DNA from 2 places in the Cellvibrio sp. QJXJ genome. Region 2 is predicted to be linked to the other one. Evidence: riboswitches for the same ligand, from Rfam matches in the RefSeq annotation. Region 2 holds a riboswitch; the other holds the start of a gene.
The links. A riboswitch is a leader RNA that binds a small molecule or an ion and turns the genes downstream of it on or off. The one in region 2 is predicted to bind thiamine pyrophosphate.
Positions count from the first base shown of each region.

Region 1: it holds a riboswitch for thiamine pyrophosphate, as region 2 does, so the genes downstream of both, thiD (bifunctional hydroxymethylpyrimidine kinase/phosphomethylpyrimidine kinase) here and NNX04_RS06050 (FAD-binding oxidoreductase) in region 2, are expected to answer to the same signal.

Region 1 covers NZ_CP101662.1:1,950,957-1,960,354, forward strand. Annotated here, with positions in the region: gene cpdA (3',5'-cyclic-AMP phosphodiesterase) at 1-363, opposite strand, end outside; gene NNX04_RS08465 (DUF1249 domain-containing protein) at 607-1,095, opposite strand; gene NNX04_RS08470 (NUDIX domain-containing protein) at 1,258-1,881, opposite strand; gene thiC (phosphomethylpyrimidine synthase ThiC) at 1,963-3,891, opposite strand; gene thiD (bifunctional hydroxymethylpyrimidine kinase/phosphomethylpyrimidine kinase) at 3,948-4,760, opposite strand; TPP riboswitch at 4,838-4,947, opposite strand; gene NNX04_RS08485 (cation:proton antiporter) at 5,017-6,252, opposite strand; gene nhaD (sodium:proton antiporter NhaD) at 6,434-7,690, opposite strand; gene NNX04_RS08495 (TolC family outer membrane protein) at 8,269-9,398, shown strand, end outside.
Region 2 covers NZ_CP101662.1:1,409,016-1,418,413, forward strand. Annotated here, with positions in the region: gene NNX04_RS06030 (succinylglutamate desuccinylase/aspartoacylase family protein) at 1-887, opposite strand, end outside; gene guaA (glutamine-hydrolyzing GMP synthase) at 955-2,532, opposite strand; gene guaB (IMP dehydrogenase) at 2,637-4,112, opposite strand; gene xseA (exodeoxyribonuclease VII large subunit) at 4,270-5,631, shown strand; TPP riboswitch at 5,714-5,841, shown strand; gene NNX04_RS06050 (FAD-binding oxidoreductase) at 5,880-7,037, shown strand; gene thiS (sulfur carrier protein ThiS) at 7,051-7,257, shown strand; gene NNX04_RS06060 (thiazole synthase) at 7,259-8,062, shown strand; gene NNX04_RS06065 (HD-GYP domain-containing protein) at 8,118-9,398, opposite strand, start outside.

The DNA.
Region 1 (9,398 bases), 540 kb from region 2:
GTAAACCTGTCCGGGCACACTGGAGTCCAATAAAACCAATACCCACTGCCCCAACATCACCAAACGGCTTTGAATGCCAAGGCGCTCCTGATTGGCGGCCATCAATTCCGCTGAGTCATGATTGCCAGGCAACCAGCTCATAGGCTGGGAGAAGTAGCGGCGAATATTGGTTTCAAAACGCTGATAACAATCTCTATGCGCTTCGCTGGCCACATCGCCAGTACACAAAAGATGATCAAAACCAACCTCAGAGGTTTGAATCAGCTGCAAAACATCATCAAGACTCTGGTCAGTATTAAGCCCCAGAAGGGATTCGCTCTGCTGCGCTCCCAAATGGCAATCGGTTATCTGAATCAGACGCACTGGCGGCTCTCATCCTTTGATAGTCGGGTTTTCTTTGGTGATTGGGTTATTTTTGTCGGGTTTGAACAGATCATCGGACTTTGACGACCTGTCACGATGACTGAGACGTCAAACTAATAGCGATATTAACAGCAACAATATACGCAAGGGAGTTATCACGCCAGTATCAAAAAAGAAAAATGAGATGATCGAAGGCCAAGAAGTGTAAAACTTGAGCGTCACTGTGACCTGATCGACACTCTTTTAAAAAGAGGCGAGTTCACCAACCGCGTGCCCCTGCTCCAAACAAAGATTCAACCACTCCCCCAAAAAACGGTTTAGTTGGTATTTTTCATCACTTTGGTACATGGATTGGTTGGGGTAGTCGTAACGGGGACGTAAACGTTTGTGCCCCTCCCACGCCAATACCTCAGCAAGCTTGGCATCGTGATACATACGCAGGGTAAGTTTGGGCATGGAGAGCCATTGCGATGATTGCCCCACACTTGTTCGGCTCAGCTCCAGAGTGGTGGTGTAGGGGGAGCGCTCGGTGACTCTTAATAAATGTAACCACTGTTGATTTGCACGAGTAACCATAAACCGAATTTCATCGGCCTCAACAGGCGCGGTTAATTTCGTCAAGCGTGCATAATTTGCCTCACACTCCGCCATTTGCAAAGGTAAATCAACCTTGTAACGCTCTTTGTAAGTAACGTACTCGGGCTGAGCCTTGGCAACACGCAATGTAAACATAGAGGCCTGATTAAAGTAGTCCCGGACGAAATAGTACCGGATTAAAACGAATAATTTATTACACCATGCGGGTGATATCGCACCATTGCCCGGGCGCACATTCTTTTTCACCCTGAGAGAAGTGTTAGTCACAGACAGGACTAAGTCAATGGCAAGAAAAATTTATTCTGCAGCAACTTGCAAACGCAAACGGTTGCGATTCATTTGCAACCACTGCAAACAAATTAACGCGGCGGCATTATTAAACGCACCGTTTAATAACTCTGCGAAAACATCATCAGCGGCTAGTACATGAACGCGAATATCTTCACCTTCCTCTGGCAAACCAAAAACACCGCCGGCCTCACTGAGATCACACAAGCCGCAAAATAAATGTAACTTCTCGTCGCAGCCGCCGGGGCTGGATAAATAATTGCAAATATACTCCATCGCATAAGGTACTATATTTGCCTCTTCGATTAGCTCGCGCCGCGCAACCTCTTCTGGCGACTCGCCCTCCTCCAACATGCCGGCAACCACTTCATAACACCAAGGGCCGTTAGGCTCATCCAAGGCTCCTATACGAAATTGTTCTACCATGCCGATCAAATCCTGTTTTGGATCATAAAGCACAACTGCTACTGCTTCACCGCGCACAAATAATTCGCGACCAATCTCCTTGCCCCAGCCACCATCAAATAATTTGTGGCGCAGAAAGATTTTTTCTACACGGAAAAAACGTTTGTACATTTCTTCGCGGCGAATGATTTCCACATCCGCGCGAGTGAATTCGGGTTTTTTGATCATAGATAAAGTCTTATTGATTATTTAAATCCCCTGCTCCCCTTTCCCAAAGGGGAGCAGGGGATTTAAAGCCTGGTCGCTGATTTAAACTCTGTGATAAATCTCAGCACCTGCTTCCAAAAACTCTTTGGATTTTTGTTTCATTTCCGCTTCCACATCGATCATCTTGATAATATCCTGATCGCCAATCACCGAAATATCAGTGCCATTTTTTGCCGCGTAGTCGCGCACTTCCTGGGTGATTTTCATCGAACAAAATTTCGGGCCACACATAGAGCAGAAGTGTGCAACTTTGGCCGAATCTTTCGGCAGAGTTTCATCGTGATAAGAGCGCGCAGTATCCGGATCAAGGCCGAGATTGAATTGATCTTCCCAGCGGAATTCAAAACGCGCTTTGGATAACGCATTATCACGCAGCTGCGCCCCCGGATGGCCTTTGGCCAAATCCGCTGCGTGCGCGGCAATTTTGTAAGTGATGATCCCTTCTTTCACGTCATCTTTATTCGGTAAACCCAAATGCTCTTTGGGTGTTACATAGCAGAGCATAGCGCAACCGAACCAGCCGATCATGGCCGCACCAATACCCGAGGTGATGTGATCGTAACCCGGTGCTATATCCGTCGTTAATGGGCCAAGCGTATAGAAAGGTGCTTCATCGCACAGCTCCAATTGCTTATCCATATTTTCTTTAATCATATGCATAGGCACATGACCCGGGCCTTCAATCATGCATTGCACATCGTGTTTCCACGCAATCTTGGTTAACTCACCGAGCGTTTCCAGCTCGCCAAATTGCGCTTCGTCATTTGCATCAGCAATCGAACCAGGGCGCAACCCATCACCCAATGAAAAGCTAACGTCATAGGCTTTCATGATTTCGCAAATTTCGTCGAAATGGGTGTAAAGGAAATTTTCTTTGTGATGCGCCAGACACCACTTGGCCATGATCGAACCACCGCGCGATACAATGCCCGTCACACGTTTAGCGGTGAGCGGCACGTAGCGCAGCAACACACCGGCGTGAATCGTAAAATAATCCACACCCTGCTCAGCTTGCTCAATTAATGTATCGCGAAAAATTTCCCACGTCAGATTTTCCGCAACACCGTCTACTTTTTCCAGCGCCTGATAAATAGGTACAGTGCCAATAGGTACATGGGAGTTGCGAATAATCCACTCGCGGGTTTCGTGAATATTTTTGCCGGTAGACAAATCCATCACCGTATCCGCGCCCCAACGTGCACCCCAAGTAAGTTTTTCTACTTCTTCCTCAATTGATGAACCCAATGCTGAGTTACCGATATTGCCGTTAATTTTTACCAGAAAATTACGCCCGATAATCATCGGCTCCAATTCCGGGTGATTGATATTTGCAGGGATAATCGCACGGCCGCGCGCCACTTCATCGCGCACAAACTCCGGAGTGATTTCATCGGGAATACTTGCACCAAAACTCATGCCTTTGTGCTGCTGCCCCAAAGCTTTATATTGAGGATCTACACTCAATTCACGCGCTTGGGCCAGCGCCATATTTTCGCGGATGGCGATGTACTCCATCTCCGGGGTAATGATCCCTTTTTTGGCGTAATGCATTTGCGATACGTTCATGCCCGGTTTGGCGCGGCGCGGTTTACGGGTGAGATTGAAACGCAGGCTCGCCAATTTAGGGTCGTTCAGGCGCGCATTAGTAAATTCCGAATGGCTGTCTTCCAATATTTCGGTGTCATTGCGCTCTTCGATCCAGGCGGTGCGCACATCGCCCAAACCGGTGCGCAAATCAATTTTTACGTTCGGATCTGTGTAAGGGCCGGAAGTGTCGTAGACACGTACCGGTGGATTCTTCTCGCCGCCAAAATCAGTCGGAGTATCAGCGAGCGTAATCTCACGCATGGGCACTTGAATATCCGCGCGCGAACCCTGCACATAAATTTTTTGTGAGCCAGTAAAGGGCTGTACCGAAGCTTTATCGACTTCGGCGGTTTGGCTGAGAATTTTTTCGACGCTGGTATTCATAATAGTGGCCTTGTCTTAATCAGGTATTTAAATAAATTTGGATAATAGAACGTGATTTAATAAAAAGAATAGAAGTGATGAACCGGGCCTGAGCCCTGCCCTATGTGCAATTTTTCAGAGTGCACCAAGGCTTGATGTAAATAATTTTTTGCCTGTTTGACCGAGTCACTGAGTGATAATTGTTTGGCCAAACCAGCGGCAATTGCCGATGCCAAAGTACAACCGGTTCCGTGGGTATTTTTAGTGGCTAGCCGCGGCGCAGAAAAAGCTTCAACGCCCGTCGGGGTAATTAATAAATCGGTTGCTTCCTCACCATCGGTGTGCCCGCCCTTCATCAATACCGCGCGCGCGCCCAAGGCAATAATTTGTTCACCTTGCAATTGCATCTGCTCACGATTTTGCGCCATGCGCGTGTTCAACAATACCGCCGCCTCATGCAAATTTGGAGTAACCAGCGTAGCGAGTGGTAGCAATTTTCCAATCAGTGTGTGGATTGCATCTTCTGCCAATAATCTATCGCCACTGGTGGCGACCATTACCGGATCCAGTACAAAAGGAATTTGTGGGTAAGCACTCAGGGATTCAGCCACTGCTGCAATAATTTCCGCTGTTGCCAACATGCCACTTTTGATCGCACCGACATTGATATCACTCAATACCGAATGAATTTGCTGCTGCACAAACGCCGGAGGAATAGGCAATACACCTTGCACCCCCATAGTATTTTGCGCAGTGAGCGAGGTGATGGCACTGGTACCAAATACTCCCAGCGCGGAAAAGGTTTTTAGATCCGCTTGAATACCGGCACCACCGCCGCTGTCGCTACCAGCAATGGTCAGGGCTATAGGGGTCTGCAGGTGAGGGTTCATTAAATTTCCGCAATGAGTAAAAACAGTAAAGCGCGGAAAGGAGAGAAATAACCAAGGCACACTTAATAGGCATGCAAAAACTGGAGGCTCTCGTTCCCTACGCCGGTACTAACCGGATCAGGTCGGCGGGTATATCTCAGCCTCGTTGCCCGCATACAGCGAACAAAAAGCACCCCGACAAGAAAACCGCAGTCTATTGGAGTTAAGCTGCAGAGTAAAGGTAGGGACGCCGCTTGCTGCGCCCCTACCGGTGAGGTTATTTTTCCTGGGATTTCAATAAGCCCAATTTCCCTGCCAACAGTGCAGTGGTTGGAGCCTGGATCAAAATGGTGCCCAGAATAAAGATAAAGGTGATTGCACCGACCACATCGATACCCGGCACCTTCATGCCAGCCAGAATACCCACCAGCGCTGCCGGGATTACCCCGGTTTCACGGGTCCAACTCATAAATACCAACTCTTTCCATGTCCACTTGGCACGACGGTCAGGGCCTGCGCAAATAAATACCGTCAGGGGACGGGCGATAAACATAAAAATAAACAACAGGACCAGACCAACACCCAAGTATTCTTTGAGCAAGTGGAAATCTACCTGCGAGCCCAGCAGGATAAAGATAAACATACGCATTAATAGCGCGGTATTACCCACATAATCTTCCAGATACTCGTGTTCATGATCATCGAGCGGCAAATTAAATGTCTCTTTGTTGCCGATCATCACACCGCAGGTAAATACCGCCATAAAACCGGAGGCACCGATTTTGTCGGCCAGCAAATAGACGGTGATAACTGCCAGGATAATCACAAATGGCGTCACTTCGCGAAAAATACCAAAACTGTTGTGCGCCATTAAAAACGCGGCGCTGTAGCCAACAATCGCCCCTAACACCAAGCCCATGCCAGCCTCATACGCCAGCTCCCCCAGGGAGTGAGTCAAGCTAAACCCCTCGCCGGTTCCCATCACATAAGCCACCACTGCAAATGTCGCAATCGCACCCATGGCATCATTGAGCGCTGACTCGCTCATAACCGTTTGTGATACCCGATCTTTAATCGGGACTTGTTTGAAAATCGGTACCAGAGTGGCGGGGTCAGTGGATGCCGTCAACGCCCCTAACACCAGTGCAACACCAATAGGAATGCCCAACCAGACGCCGGCGTAGGTAATGATCGCCCCGGTAATTAATACACCGAAGGTAGCGATCACCGCTAATGAAATCCATATTTCTTTTAACACAGCAAAACGCAGCGTTGCCCCGCCTTCAAACAGCAGATAACAAGCGCCGATGGTGAGAATTAGCTGATTCATCGTTGAGTCAGCTGGCACATGCAATACCCCGCCGATGGTGGGCCCCAAACCAATCCCGATGAGCAAAAAAAGGACTATGTCGGGTACCTTTATTTTTTTGGCGATCACACCGCCTAACAGCCCGGTAAAAATAATGATCCCGACATACATGAGGTCGAGCTTGGCGATATCCAATGACGACATAAGTGCTCCGCAGAAAAGTGAAAAAATGTTAAAGCAAAGAATGTGCGGATGCTGACAGCTGGCGTGAAATAACTTTATAAATTGTGTGTAAATTCGTACCCTTTTTACCCCTTGCGGGTTTTCGATCGCCCATAAAAAAACCGGAGTCAAAGCTCCGGTTTTTCAGCACCGCTCCTGGCGATCAACCAAATACTACATTGGCCAATGTCAAAGCGACTACATAACCACAGGTATACGCAATAAATACAAAGGGGGTATAGCGCAAGAATGCACCAAAGGTTAGCCCTTTCACTTTGCTCATAGCGATAATTCCCGCCGCAGAGCCAATTGCCAACAATGAACCACCCACACCTACGCCATAGGTCAACGCCAACCATTCGGGTGTTTGCAACACGGGCTCCGATTTGAGAAGCGCTGCTGTCAGGGGCACGTTATCGATCATGGCGGAGAACAAGCCCATCAAGTAGTTGGCGTATTGCGGAGCCAACTGGGCATAGAAATTGGTGAGCAAATCCAGGGTGCCAATTTCTTTGAGCATACCGACCAATAACAAAATCCCGAGAAAGAACAACAGGGTTTCATATTCGATTTGACGTACATATTCCAAAATACGCGTTTCTTCCGGGTCCATGTCCATAAAATGGCCAATAAAGAACATAATTGACAGCCCCACCAAAAAGGTCAGTACCGGCGGCACACCAAAGAAAAAGTTGAATAACATGGTGCAGGCAATGGTGCTGAAGAAGGTGCCGACAATCGCCCAATCCATGCCAGTAAAGGTGCGGGCATCTTTTTCTGTAGCAACTTGGCCGGACACACCAGGGAACATCAATCCCGCTAATACCATGACCCCTACAATCGCCGGAACCCAAAGCAGTAATAGTTGCGGCATTGTCACATGGCCGGAGAGGAAGATCATCAGCGTGGTGACATCGCCGGTGATCAAGGCAACACCACCAGAGTTAACCGCAAAAACAACCAACACCGCGAGTTTGATGCGCGTGCGCTGATCCACATCAAAAGCATGCACCAAGCCGAGCGTTACCAAGGTTGCGGTCACGTTGTCGCACACCATTGACAGTGTCATGGCAAACAAGGCTACCAATATCATCAAACTGCGGGTGCTCATCTGTGCGGGGCACAGGCGCTGCACGACGGACTGCACTATTCCCTTGGCATTGAGGTAAGCAACAAAAGTCATGGTCGCCATAAGGAACAACCACAGTGTCGCAATCTCCAACAGGTTGTGATTCAGCTTTTCCAGCATCACTTCCTGGTGTGCGTGATCACCGGCAAACATGAACATCACCAACCACGACAAGCTGCCGAAAAACAAAGTAGTTTTGGCTTTATTGATATGGATAACTTCCTCGAACACCACCCCAAGCAGGGCGAGTACGGCAAAGATCACCAATACGATTTCAATGGACATAGTCATAAAAGACCCTTTTGGTAGTTAAAAAATCGGCAGCAAGGCAACAGACCAACATCGTATCGAAGGACTTGTAACTGACAAGTAACGATTCGGCCCGGCATGAAGGAGGGTTTTACCCAAACCCGGCACAGTGCAAATGGGCGCGCATGATAAAAGTTGGCCTGCGGCGAAGCAATCAAACATTCTGCGTAAGAGGTGATATTCGCCAAAAATGACCTATTTAGGACCTACCAACGGTATAAACACAAACTAACAATTTTGCGAACAGTGAATCTGTATGCTGTTTTATTGCATCTAAGGAATTACTTGGGCTAATTGAACTCGCCAATATAGCGTCCGGCAGGTTTAGAAAGGTAAACACAGGAACCCCGCTTACATTTGTAACTTCCTGTTGCGGCACTAACGTTTTACCCTTTTTAACCACTGAACCCTTGTTCATTTCTCGACCCCAAGACAGCAAGCGGCTAAACTCCACGCAACTTGTATATTTGTGCTTACATCCGTTTTTAATTGCGCCCTCAGGCAATAAATACTGCGGATGCTGAACTGGAATTCTTAAACTCTGGACTTTGGAAACCTCTATGAAAAAGACCAAGCTCTACTTACTCGTTAGCCTGTTTTCGCTAACGCCTTTTACTGCCAGCGCCAATAGCCTGCTGGATGTGTACGAACTCGCACTGCAAAATGACGCCCAATTAAAAGCCGACAGAGCTAAATATGAAGCAGGCCTTGAAAATAAAACTATCGCCCGCTCCAATTTGTTGCCGCAGATCAATGCCAACGCCCAGATCTCGAACTCCGATATCGAAACCACTGACAATCTGACCAATACCAGCCTCAAAAATGATACCGATGGTAAAAGCTGGGAAGTCTCGCTGAGCCAACCCTTGTTCAACATGTCCTACTGGTACAGCTACAAACAAGGTGGGAAGCTGAGTGAACAAGCCGAAGCGCAATACGGTGCCGACCAACAAAGCCTGATTGTGCGCGTGGCAGAAGCCTACTTCAATGTATTGCGTTCAGTAGAAACCCTGGAAGCAACCATCGCAGAAGAAAAAGCCTTGGCTAAACAGCTGGAGCAAACCAAACAGCGTTTTGATGTGGGCTTGACCGCAATCACTGAAGTGCACGAAGCCCAAGCTGCTTTTGACAGCGCACGCGCAGCCACATTGGTTGCACGCGGCAACTTAAGTATCAATTACGAAGCACTTGAAGTACTGACCGGTAAACCGGAAGACCAGGTTGCTCCCCTATCTCCCAAGTTCCCGGTCGTTGCACCTACACCCGCTAACCGCGCCGACTGGGTTGAGTTCTCGTTACAGAACAACTACAACCTGAAAGCGTCCAAGCTACAAGCTGATGCATCGTTGCAATTTGCCAAAGCTAACAAATCGGGCCATTTGCCAACATTGGGCGCTAACCTGGGTTATTCCGATAGCGAATCGGACAGCGATAATGGCGGGCAAACCGGTGGGCCAAGCGACATCAGCAGAAATGGCACAACCATTTCACTGCGCCTTGATGTACCTATATATAGTGGAGGCGCAACCTCTGGCCGCAGCCGTCAAGCCTATGCGCAATACACCCAGGCACAAGAGCTTTACAACAGTACCCAGCGCAACGTGATTCAAAACACTCGCGCCCTGCACTTGTCAGTAGAAACCGATGTCGCCAACGTTCAAGCACGCAAGCAGGCGATCGTCTCCAACCA
Region 2 (9,398 bases):
CGCGATGCGGAGCTGCCATGAGTATTGCCAGGAAAATAGCGGTTCCAGTCGCGGCGATCTGGTAAATAGCGGGAGTTGCGGCGAAAGCCCATAATGTTAGCTACAGGCACACCAATAATCGTGCCGGTTAAATTAGCTGGCTCTATGCTGTAAATCACCCGACGAATCATTTCGATTCCATTTAATTCATCGCCATGCACAGCGCCGGTTAGGCAAAGTGTTTTGCCGGGCGTAGCGCCGTTCACTACCAGAATCGGTGTTTCCTCACTGAAACCACCCACAGCGGTTTCTGAATTCCAAGTCAAACGTACCGAACTATTGGGTTTTACTTCGCGCCCCAAAATAAATTTGGAAAGAGATAAGGGTTCTGCAGGGGCTTCATTGATAACCTCTGCAGCTGGGTCAATTGCGGATGAACCCTCATTATTTGCAGTGGCAAGATCGGAAGTGGGAGCCATAGCAGCACTGGCGGTAGCAACAGCAATTGAAGATGTAGTCTCCGATGCAACCGACGAGACAACAGCACTTGCAGAACTCGGCTGAGGAGCAGTAGACGATTGCGCGGAAGAGACAGTACTTAGTGAAGATACTTCAGCAACCGATGATGCAGATTGTTTTTTTTCAGCGACGTTTACCGCAAGAGTGGCAGGCTCAGCAACCGCAGTGGAAATCTCAACGGATGGCGCAACACTCGGCTCAACTGCTGTCGCTTGAACTATTGCTTCTGTAGTGTCAGTTTGTTGCTTGGCAATGGCTGGATTAACCTCTGCCACAACTGTTTCGGGAGTTTGCGCACCAAGTTGCATTGGAATTGCGGCAACAACCATCAACACCGAACAACAAAATAGTGAAAAATGTCGGGGCTTTACTTTCAGTGTTTGTGGCATAACCGGGCGCCTCATCATTCATAAAAAAACAGGCACGTCCCTGTGCGATTTAAAACTCCTTCAATCGTTATTCCCATTCAATAGTCGCGGGCGGTTTGCTCGATACATCGTAACAAACACGCGATACACCAGAGATTTCATTGATAATGCGACCGGAGACTTTTTCCAACAAATCGTAAGGCAAGTGCGCCCAGCGCGCAGTCATAAAATCGACCGTTTCCACCGCACGCAGTGAAATCACCCACTCGTAACGACGACCATCACCCACTACACCCACCGATTTTACCGGCAAGAAAACCGCAAACGCCTGCGAGGTTTTGTGATACCAGCCAGAGGCGTGCAACTCTTCCAAAAAGATTGCATCCGCTTCGCGCAGGATATCGGCATATTCCTTTTTCACTTCACCGAGGATGCGCACACCCAAACCCGGGCCGGGGAATGGATGACGGTAGACCATGTCGTAGGGCAAGCCCAATTCCAAACCAATCGCACGCACTTCGTCTTTAAATAATTCGCGCAGGGGCTCAACTAATTTAAAGGCCATATCGTCCGGCAAACCGCCGACGTTGTGATGTGATTTGATCACGTGTGCCTTGCCGGTTTTAGCAGCGGCCGATTCAATCACGTCAGGGTAAATCGTGCCTTGCGCCAACCATTTAACATCTTTGAGTTTGGTGGCTTCTGCATCAAACACATCAATAAAAGTGCCACCGATAATTTTGCGTTTTTTCTCAGGGTCATTTTCGCCTTTCAATTTATTTAAAAATTGATCCTGGGCATCCGCACGGATAACCGTTACGCCCATATTTTTGGCGAACATATCCATCACTTGGTCGCCTTCGTTTTTGCGCAGCAAACCGTTGTCCACAAAAACGCAGGTTAATTGCGAACCAATGGCTTTGTGCAATAACGCTGCTACAACAGATGAATCCACACCGCCGGAAAGGCCAAGTAATACTTTGTCGCTGCCAACTTGTTCGCGCACTTTTTTCAGCGCATCGTCAACAATATTGGCTGGTGTCCATAGCGGTTCGCAGGCGCAGGCTTGCAATACAAAATGTTCAAATATGCGTTTGCCTTGCAAGGTATGAGTCACTTCCGGATGGAACTGCACGCCGTAGAATTTTTTCGCTTCGTTGTACATACCAGCGATCGGGCAGGATGGCGTGGATGCCATCAAGCTGAAACCTTCCGGCATTTTGGTGACCTTGTCGCCGTGGCTCATCCACACATCAAGCAGTGCACTGCCGTCGTGATCAACATGGTCTTTGATATCCTTCAGCAGTGAAGATTCACCATTCACTTTAATTTGCGCATAACCAAATTCACGAATATTGGAACCTTCAACCAAACCACCCATTTGCATGGCCATGGTTTGCATGCCATAACAAATACCAAATACCGGTACACCCAAATTGAATACCACTTCCGGCGCGCGCGGCGAGCCGGCTTCAGTGGTGGATTCAGGGCTGCCCGCCAAAATAATACCCTTGGGGTTATAAGCGCGAATTTCTTCTTCGCTCATATCCCAAGCACGAATTTCAGAGAAGACACCAATTTCACGCACACGGCGTGCAATCAACTGGGTGTATTGCGAACCAAAATCGAGGATAAGAATTCGCTGTGCGTGGATATCGTGAGACATATTGATTCCTGCTCAATAAGAAAAATAACAACAAAAAGAATTCGGCTTAAATGAAAAACTCGGGCATAACCCGAGTTTTTGCGATAGCACTGAAGCGAGATAAATTAACGACCGCTAATCGGGTAGTTAGGCGCTTCTTTAGTAATTTGAACGTCGTGTACGTGGCTCTCGCCCATACCGGCAGCAGTCACCCGCACAAATTCGGGCTTGGTACGCATAGTACCCAAGTCAGCACAACCGGTGTAACCCATCGCTGAGCGCAAACCGCCCATCAACTGGTGCACGATTGCCGCCAAAGGCCCTTTGTAGGCCACACGACCCTCAATACCTTCGGGAACCAACTTTTCTGCACCTGCACTGGCATCCTGGAAGTAGCGGTCACTGGAGCCTTGGGTTTGCGCCATAGCTCCCAAGGAGCCCATACCACGGTAAGCTTTGTAAGTACGGCCTTGGAACAACTCCACTTCGCCCGGCGCCTCTTCAGTACCGGCAAACATGGAGCCCATCATTACTGCATGGGCACCGGCAACCACGGCTTTGGCAATGTCGCCGGAGTAGCGAATACCACCATCGGCAATGGCAGGTACGCCAGTCCCTTCAAGTGCGGCAACTACATTGGCGATGGCCGAAATTTGCGGCACACCAACACCGCTGACGATACGGGTAGTACAAATCGAACCTGGGCCGATACCCACTTTCACTGCATCCGCACCCGCTTCAACCAAAGCCAATGCCGCTGCGCCAGTGGCGATATTACCGCCAATCACTTGCACTTCCGGGTATTTGCTTTTGATTGAACGCACGCGATCCAATACATTTTTGGAATGGCCGTGGGCGGTATCTACCACCAGTACGTCAACACCTGCTTCTACCAGCGCGGCAACACGCTCGTCGGTATCGCGGCTGGTGCCAACACTCGCGCCAACACGCAAACGACCTTCAGGGTCTTTACAGGCGGTAGGGTATTTTTCGGCTTTGTTCATGTCTTTAACGGTAATCAAACCGGTCAGTTCGAATTTATCGTTAACGACCAATACTTTTTCGATGCGATGTTTGTGCAGCAGATTGCGCACTTCTTCGGCGGTAAAGCCTTCTTTAACGGTAACCAATTGCTCTTTGGGCGTCATGATGCTGGATACGCTGGCATCCAAATTAGTTTCAAAACGCACGTCGCGACCGGTGACTATGCCCACCAAATCGCCGTTATGCAGCACGGGAACACCGGAAATATTGTTTTTGCGAGTCAGCGCGATCAAGTCGCGGATAGTGGCAGCGGAATCGATAGTGATAGGATCTTTCACCACACCGGCTTCGAATTTCTTCACCGCGCGCACTTCAGCCGCTTGAGCTTCAATGGACATGTTCTTGTGGATAATACCAATGCCACCTTCCTGCGCCATGGCAATCGCCAAGCGGGATTCAGTCACGGTATCCATGGCGGCGGAGATGAGGGGAATATTTAATTGAATCTTGCGAGTCAACTGAGTCTTCAGGGAGACATCTTTCGGAGTGACATCCGAATAACCTGGCACCAATAATACGTCATCAAAGGTGAGGGCTTCTTCAGCAATTCGCAACATAGCAACCAACCTCAAGCAGATAAAAAATAAGCGCGGAAGTATAGCGACTTGGGCGCCGCCGGTAAACCAAAAACCACAATATCTAGTGTTGTAAGGCAGCTTAAAGGCGACGATCGAGACTATACCCGCCGCAAGCCTTCCCCTAGAATGACGCCCTATGACTAATACCCTGCACCCAACAACCACTGAACGCGAGATTTTCAGCGTTAGCCAGCTTAACCGACAGGCACGTCAACTGCTGGAAACCCACTTACCGCTGCTCTGGGTGGAGGGCGAGCTCTCCAATGTATCTACCCCCTCCTCGGGCCACTGGTATTTCACCCTGAAAGACGAGCAAGCCCAAGTGCGCTGCTGCATGTTCCGCAACCGCAATATGCTGGTGCGCTTTAAACCACAGCAGGGGCAACATGTACTACTGCGCGCCCGCGTCAGCCTTTATGAAGGCCGCGGCGACTACCAAATCATTGCCGAACACATGGAAGAAGCCGGTAGCGGCGCCCTTCAACGCGCGTTTGATGAACTAAAACACAAGCTGTCGCAAGAGGGACTGTTTAACGAGGCACACAAAAAAGCCCTGCCTCCGCTGCCCAAACACATTGGGGTTATCACTTCGCCCACTGGCGCCGCGATCCGCGATGTCCTCAGCGTACTTGAGCGCCGCTTTCCCGGCATTCCCGTCACCGTGATTCCCGTTGCGGTACAGGGCAAAGAATCCGCACCGCAAATCATAAAAGCCATAGATCTAGCCAATCGCTGCGGCTTGTTTGATGTACTACTGCTAACCCGTGGTGGTGGCTCGATGGAGGATCTCTGGTCATTTAACGAAGAGAGTGTCGCGCGTGCGATTTTCAACAGCAAGCTGCCTATTGTTTGCGGCGTCGGCCACGAAGTGGATTTCACTATCGCCGATTTTGTCGCCGACCTGCGTGCACCCACACCATCCGCAGCGGCAGAACTGTTAGTGCCCGATGGCGATGATTGGCTGGATAAATTTATCGGCTTTGAAGTGCTGCTCGAAGAGGCCATGTTGCGCCGCTTGCAGCAATGGCAAAAGCATCTGCACAACCTGCGCCAGCGCTTGCGCCACCCGCGTGAACGCTTGGAACAGCAGGCGCAGCGGCTGGATAACCTGGAGTTGCGCCTCAAAAATCACATCCATAAGCTACTGGCGAACTACAAAAACCAGCTGATACAACTACGACTACGCCAGCAAGCGCATCACCCGCAAATCAGACTCGCACAATTATCCGAGCGCATTAAAAACGCCCAAACACGGCTGTATACGGCGCAACACCGGTTGATTGATCGCAAAAAACAAGCCTTGGGCGAATCAGTGCGTATGCTCAACACGCTCAGCCCGCTCAGTACACTTGAGCGCGGCTATGCACTGGTGACCGATACCCAAACCCGCAAAGTCATTACCGACAGCGATCAAGTCATTCCCGGCAGTGAAATCAGCACACGCCTTGCGCACGGGGAATTAATTTGTCGCGTAGAGGAAGTTCGCAACGCGAACTGAACTTGCCCGACTAAAAAATAGATCTACCCACAAATAGCTCGCGTATAGATTGCGAACTAAATGGGTGGCCAGTATATTGGCCACCTTCTTGTCGGAGCGCCTTGGTGCCTCACTTAATGAGTGAGCCATACGAAGGCTGAGATGGGTTCGGCCCAATCCGTAGAACCTGAACAGGCTAATACCTGCGGAGGGAACAAGGTGCATCAGCCACGGCTATTGCCCGCTCTCCGCCTCGACTCAGAGGCACTATGACCACACAATCTTCGACCAAACAATCCGCGGCCAACCTCAGCGCACACCATTCATCCACCCCACAAACTATTGCCATAGCGGGTGCCGGTTTGCTCGGGCGTTTACTCGCCTGGCAATTAAACAAAGCCGGGCTTGATGTCACCCTGTTTGAAGCCGGTAGTTTTACGCCCGGCGAACCCCAAAGCAAACGCGCCGCCGCGTTTACGGCGGCAGGCATGGTTGCACCGCTGAGCGAAGCCGTGGTGTCGGATGAAGGCGTTTACCGCATGGGCCAATTTGCGCTCACCCACTGGCCGCGCTGGACCAATCAACTCAATACTGATCGCAACACAACAGACCCGCTCTTTTTTAGCAACGGCAGCTTGGTCGTGGCACATCCGCAAGACGCCAGCGAGCTGGAACAATTCACCCGCGAATTACACTTTGTGATTCCCGAATGCAGCCGCTATGAAACAGTAAATCAATTACAGATTCAGACCTTGGAACCGGATTTAAGCCCGAATTTTCAGCAAGGACTATTTCTGCAAGAAGAAGGTCACCTGCACAATCGTGAATTCCTACGACTATTGGGCGATGACATTATTAATAGCGCGATTAAAGTGCGAGAACACACCGCTGTCGATGTCGCAGCGGGAAAAGTCATCGCCAACGGCACTGCAGAAGAGTTTGATTTAGTCATTGACTGCCGCGGGCTGGGCGCCAAAACCCAAATGCGACAATTGCGCGGCGTACGCGGTGAAACCCTGCATGTAGAAACCAGCGAAATTCACCTGCAACGCCCGGTGCGCTTAATGCACCCGCGCTATCAACTTTATGTGGTGCCGAAACCAGGCAATCGTTTTATTATCGGCGCAACTCAAATTGAAAGTGAGGATCGCTCACCGGTTACGCTGCAATCCAGCCTTGAATTAAGCAGCGCGCTCTACACCTTGTCGCCCGCCTTTGCTGAGGCACGTATTATCGAAATGGATACCAATTTGCGCCCGGCGTTTATGGACAACTTACCGAAAGTAAATATTCAGGATGGCCTGATCAGCGCTAATGGATTATTTCGCCATGGGTATTTACTTGCACCGGCCGTGGTTGAAAATGTGCTAGCGCATATTTTTAAAAAACCGGAGCCGATTTTTTCTGCACTGTTAAATCACCACTAAAAAGCACGAGCTTATGACCATTGAACTGAGTGTAAACAACGAAATCAAAACGCTGGCAGACAAGGTGCTGCTCAGCGTTGCCCTGCAACAATGGGGTTATGGCGACACTAAAATCGCCGTGGCAATTAATGGCGAATTTGTACCTCGCTCGACTTACCCTGAGCGCGAATTATTCAATGGCGATCAAATCGATATCGTCAAACCGGTTGGTGGAGGTTGATATGAGCTACAACAAACCTGAAAAAGATTTCACGCTCTACGGCGAAACATTTTCCAGTCGTTTTTTATTGGGCACCGCCCTTTATGCATCGCCCCAATTAATGCGCGAATCGGTTATTCAATCGCGCAGTGAAATTGTGACGCTCGGCTTGCGCAGGCAAAACCCGGCCAATCGCGATGGCGATGCAATTTGGCACTATATTCAGGAAAGCGGCTGCCGTTTGCTGCCCAATACTGCCGGTTGTAAATCGGTAAAAGAAGCCGTGACGCTGGCTGAAATGTCGCGCGAAATTTTTAATACCGATTGGATCAAACTGGAAGTAGTCGGCGACGATTACAACCTGCAACCCGATCCCTTTGGGTTACTGGAAGCTGCGGATATTTTGATTAAAAAAGGTTTTAAAGTACTGCCCTATTGCACCGATGATTTAATTTTATGTAAACGACTATTGGATGTGGGCTGCGAAGTATTGATGCCCTGGGGCTCACCCATTGGCACCGGCCAGGGCTTGTTAAATCGCTACAATTTACGCACCCTGCGCGAGCGCATTAAAGACGTACCGATGATTATTGATGCGGGACTGGGCGCGCCCTCGCAGGCCGCCGAAGCAATGGAAATGGGGTTTGATGGGATTTTATTAAATACGGCAGTGGCCAAGGCGCACAACCCGCCACTGATGGCCGAAGCCTTTGCCGATGCAATCGATGCAGGCCGCAAAGCATTTAAAGCAGGCTTGATGCAAAAACGCCAAACGGCCAGCCCGAGCACCCCAACCATTGGCCAACCCTTTTGGCATCAACAGTAATTTTAACGGGCGTTAATATCAGGAAACTGGCGGCGTATTGTGATGAACTATTTGTTTACTTAATACGGCCGCTGATATTTGTAAAACCCTCTTCTATTTTGCGTAAAATTTTTGGGTCTTTGGCATCACCCGATGAGATGTACATTTGCACCATTCGACTCAAGCGCTGCAAATGAAATTTCATTTCCTCTTGCCTAAGCGAGGCATCCGCAACTGCTTGAGTGATGCTATTACCCTCTTTACCCGCCATGGATTCAAGGGACTCACGCAAATCTTCTTTGAACAACATGCTGCCTTTAAAGGTGGTAGCAATATGAAAAATAACGTTTTGCAATGCATGTAGCTTTCGGTCGCCGTGGGTATACCCCACCGAGGTCAAACAATCGCGCAATTGCGTAAACCAATTCTGTAGCTGCAAGTTTTGTTGCAACATCCGCTCAGCAAATTCAGGAACACCACTACCATGCACCACATTGGGCAAAGGCAATTCGCTGCGCAAAATCATGGTAGTAACAATGTCGCAACTGCGATACAAATAAGCAGCGCGATTCATCTCCAGAATAGGAATCACCTCACGCCAACGCCGCCCCTGCGCCTTAAAGCGATTAAAATAAATACCCACAATTGAATCGGCAACGGCAAGAATTTGCCCGGCAATGGAAAGTTCGCTCTCCACTTTAGCCAAAGGGTAACCCGTGCCATCACAGCGCTCGTGATGCTCACTGACCGCAGCAACTATCTCAGCAGATAAACCGGGAACATCCATCAAAATACTACGCGCAATTTCCACATGGCTTTGTATATGCAGCCAATCTTCAGCGGTTAATTTTTCGGATTTATGAAGGATTTGCGGATCGATGTGCAACATACCAATATCATGGGCAATTGCCGCCCAAAATATTTCACCAGACTCCGCCGCAGGCAAGCGCATCTCCTGCGCGATGTAAAGTGCCCAGAGGCTCACGCAGAGTGTGCGTTGATATAAATCATTCATTTGCGCTGCCATCACCGTCAAATACTGCTGCAATAACGGTAGATCCGACAACTTGGCACATACAGGCTCAAGAGAACTCAGAGGATGCTTCTGCTCTGCTAGAGCTTGAAAATATTCGGTTGAACGAATCGTGCCCAACAAATGCTGCAGCAAATCGCCTGAGGTGATAACTGTCTTTAATTCAATAGAATTGGCGAGCGGGAGAGCGAGAGTTTTGCCCTGGAGGGCGAGGCAGGTTTTTTCATCAAGCGGCGCTGACCGCGCAAGCAATAACTCACCATTTACAGTGTAAATATCTTCAGCCACCACTGCCGGATTAGCTGCCGATAATTCAATCAGATA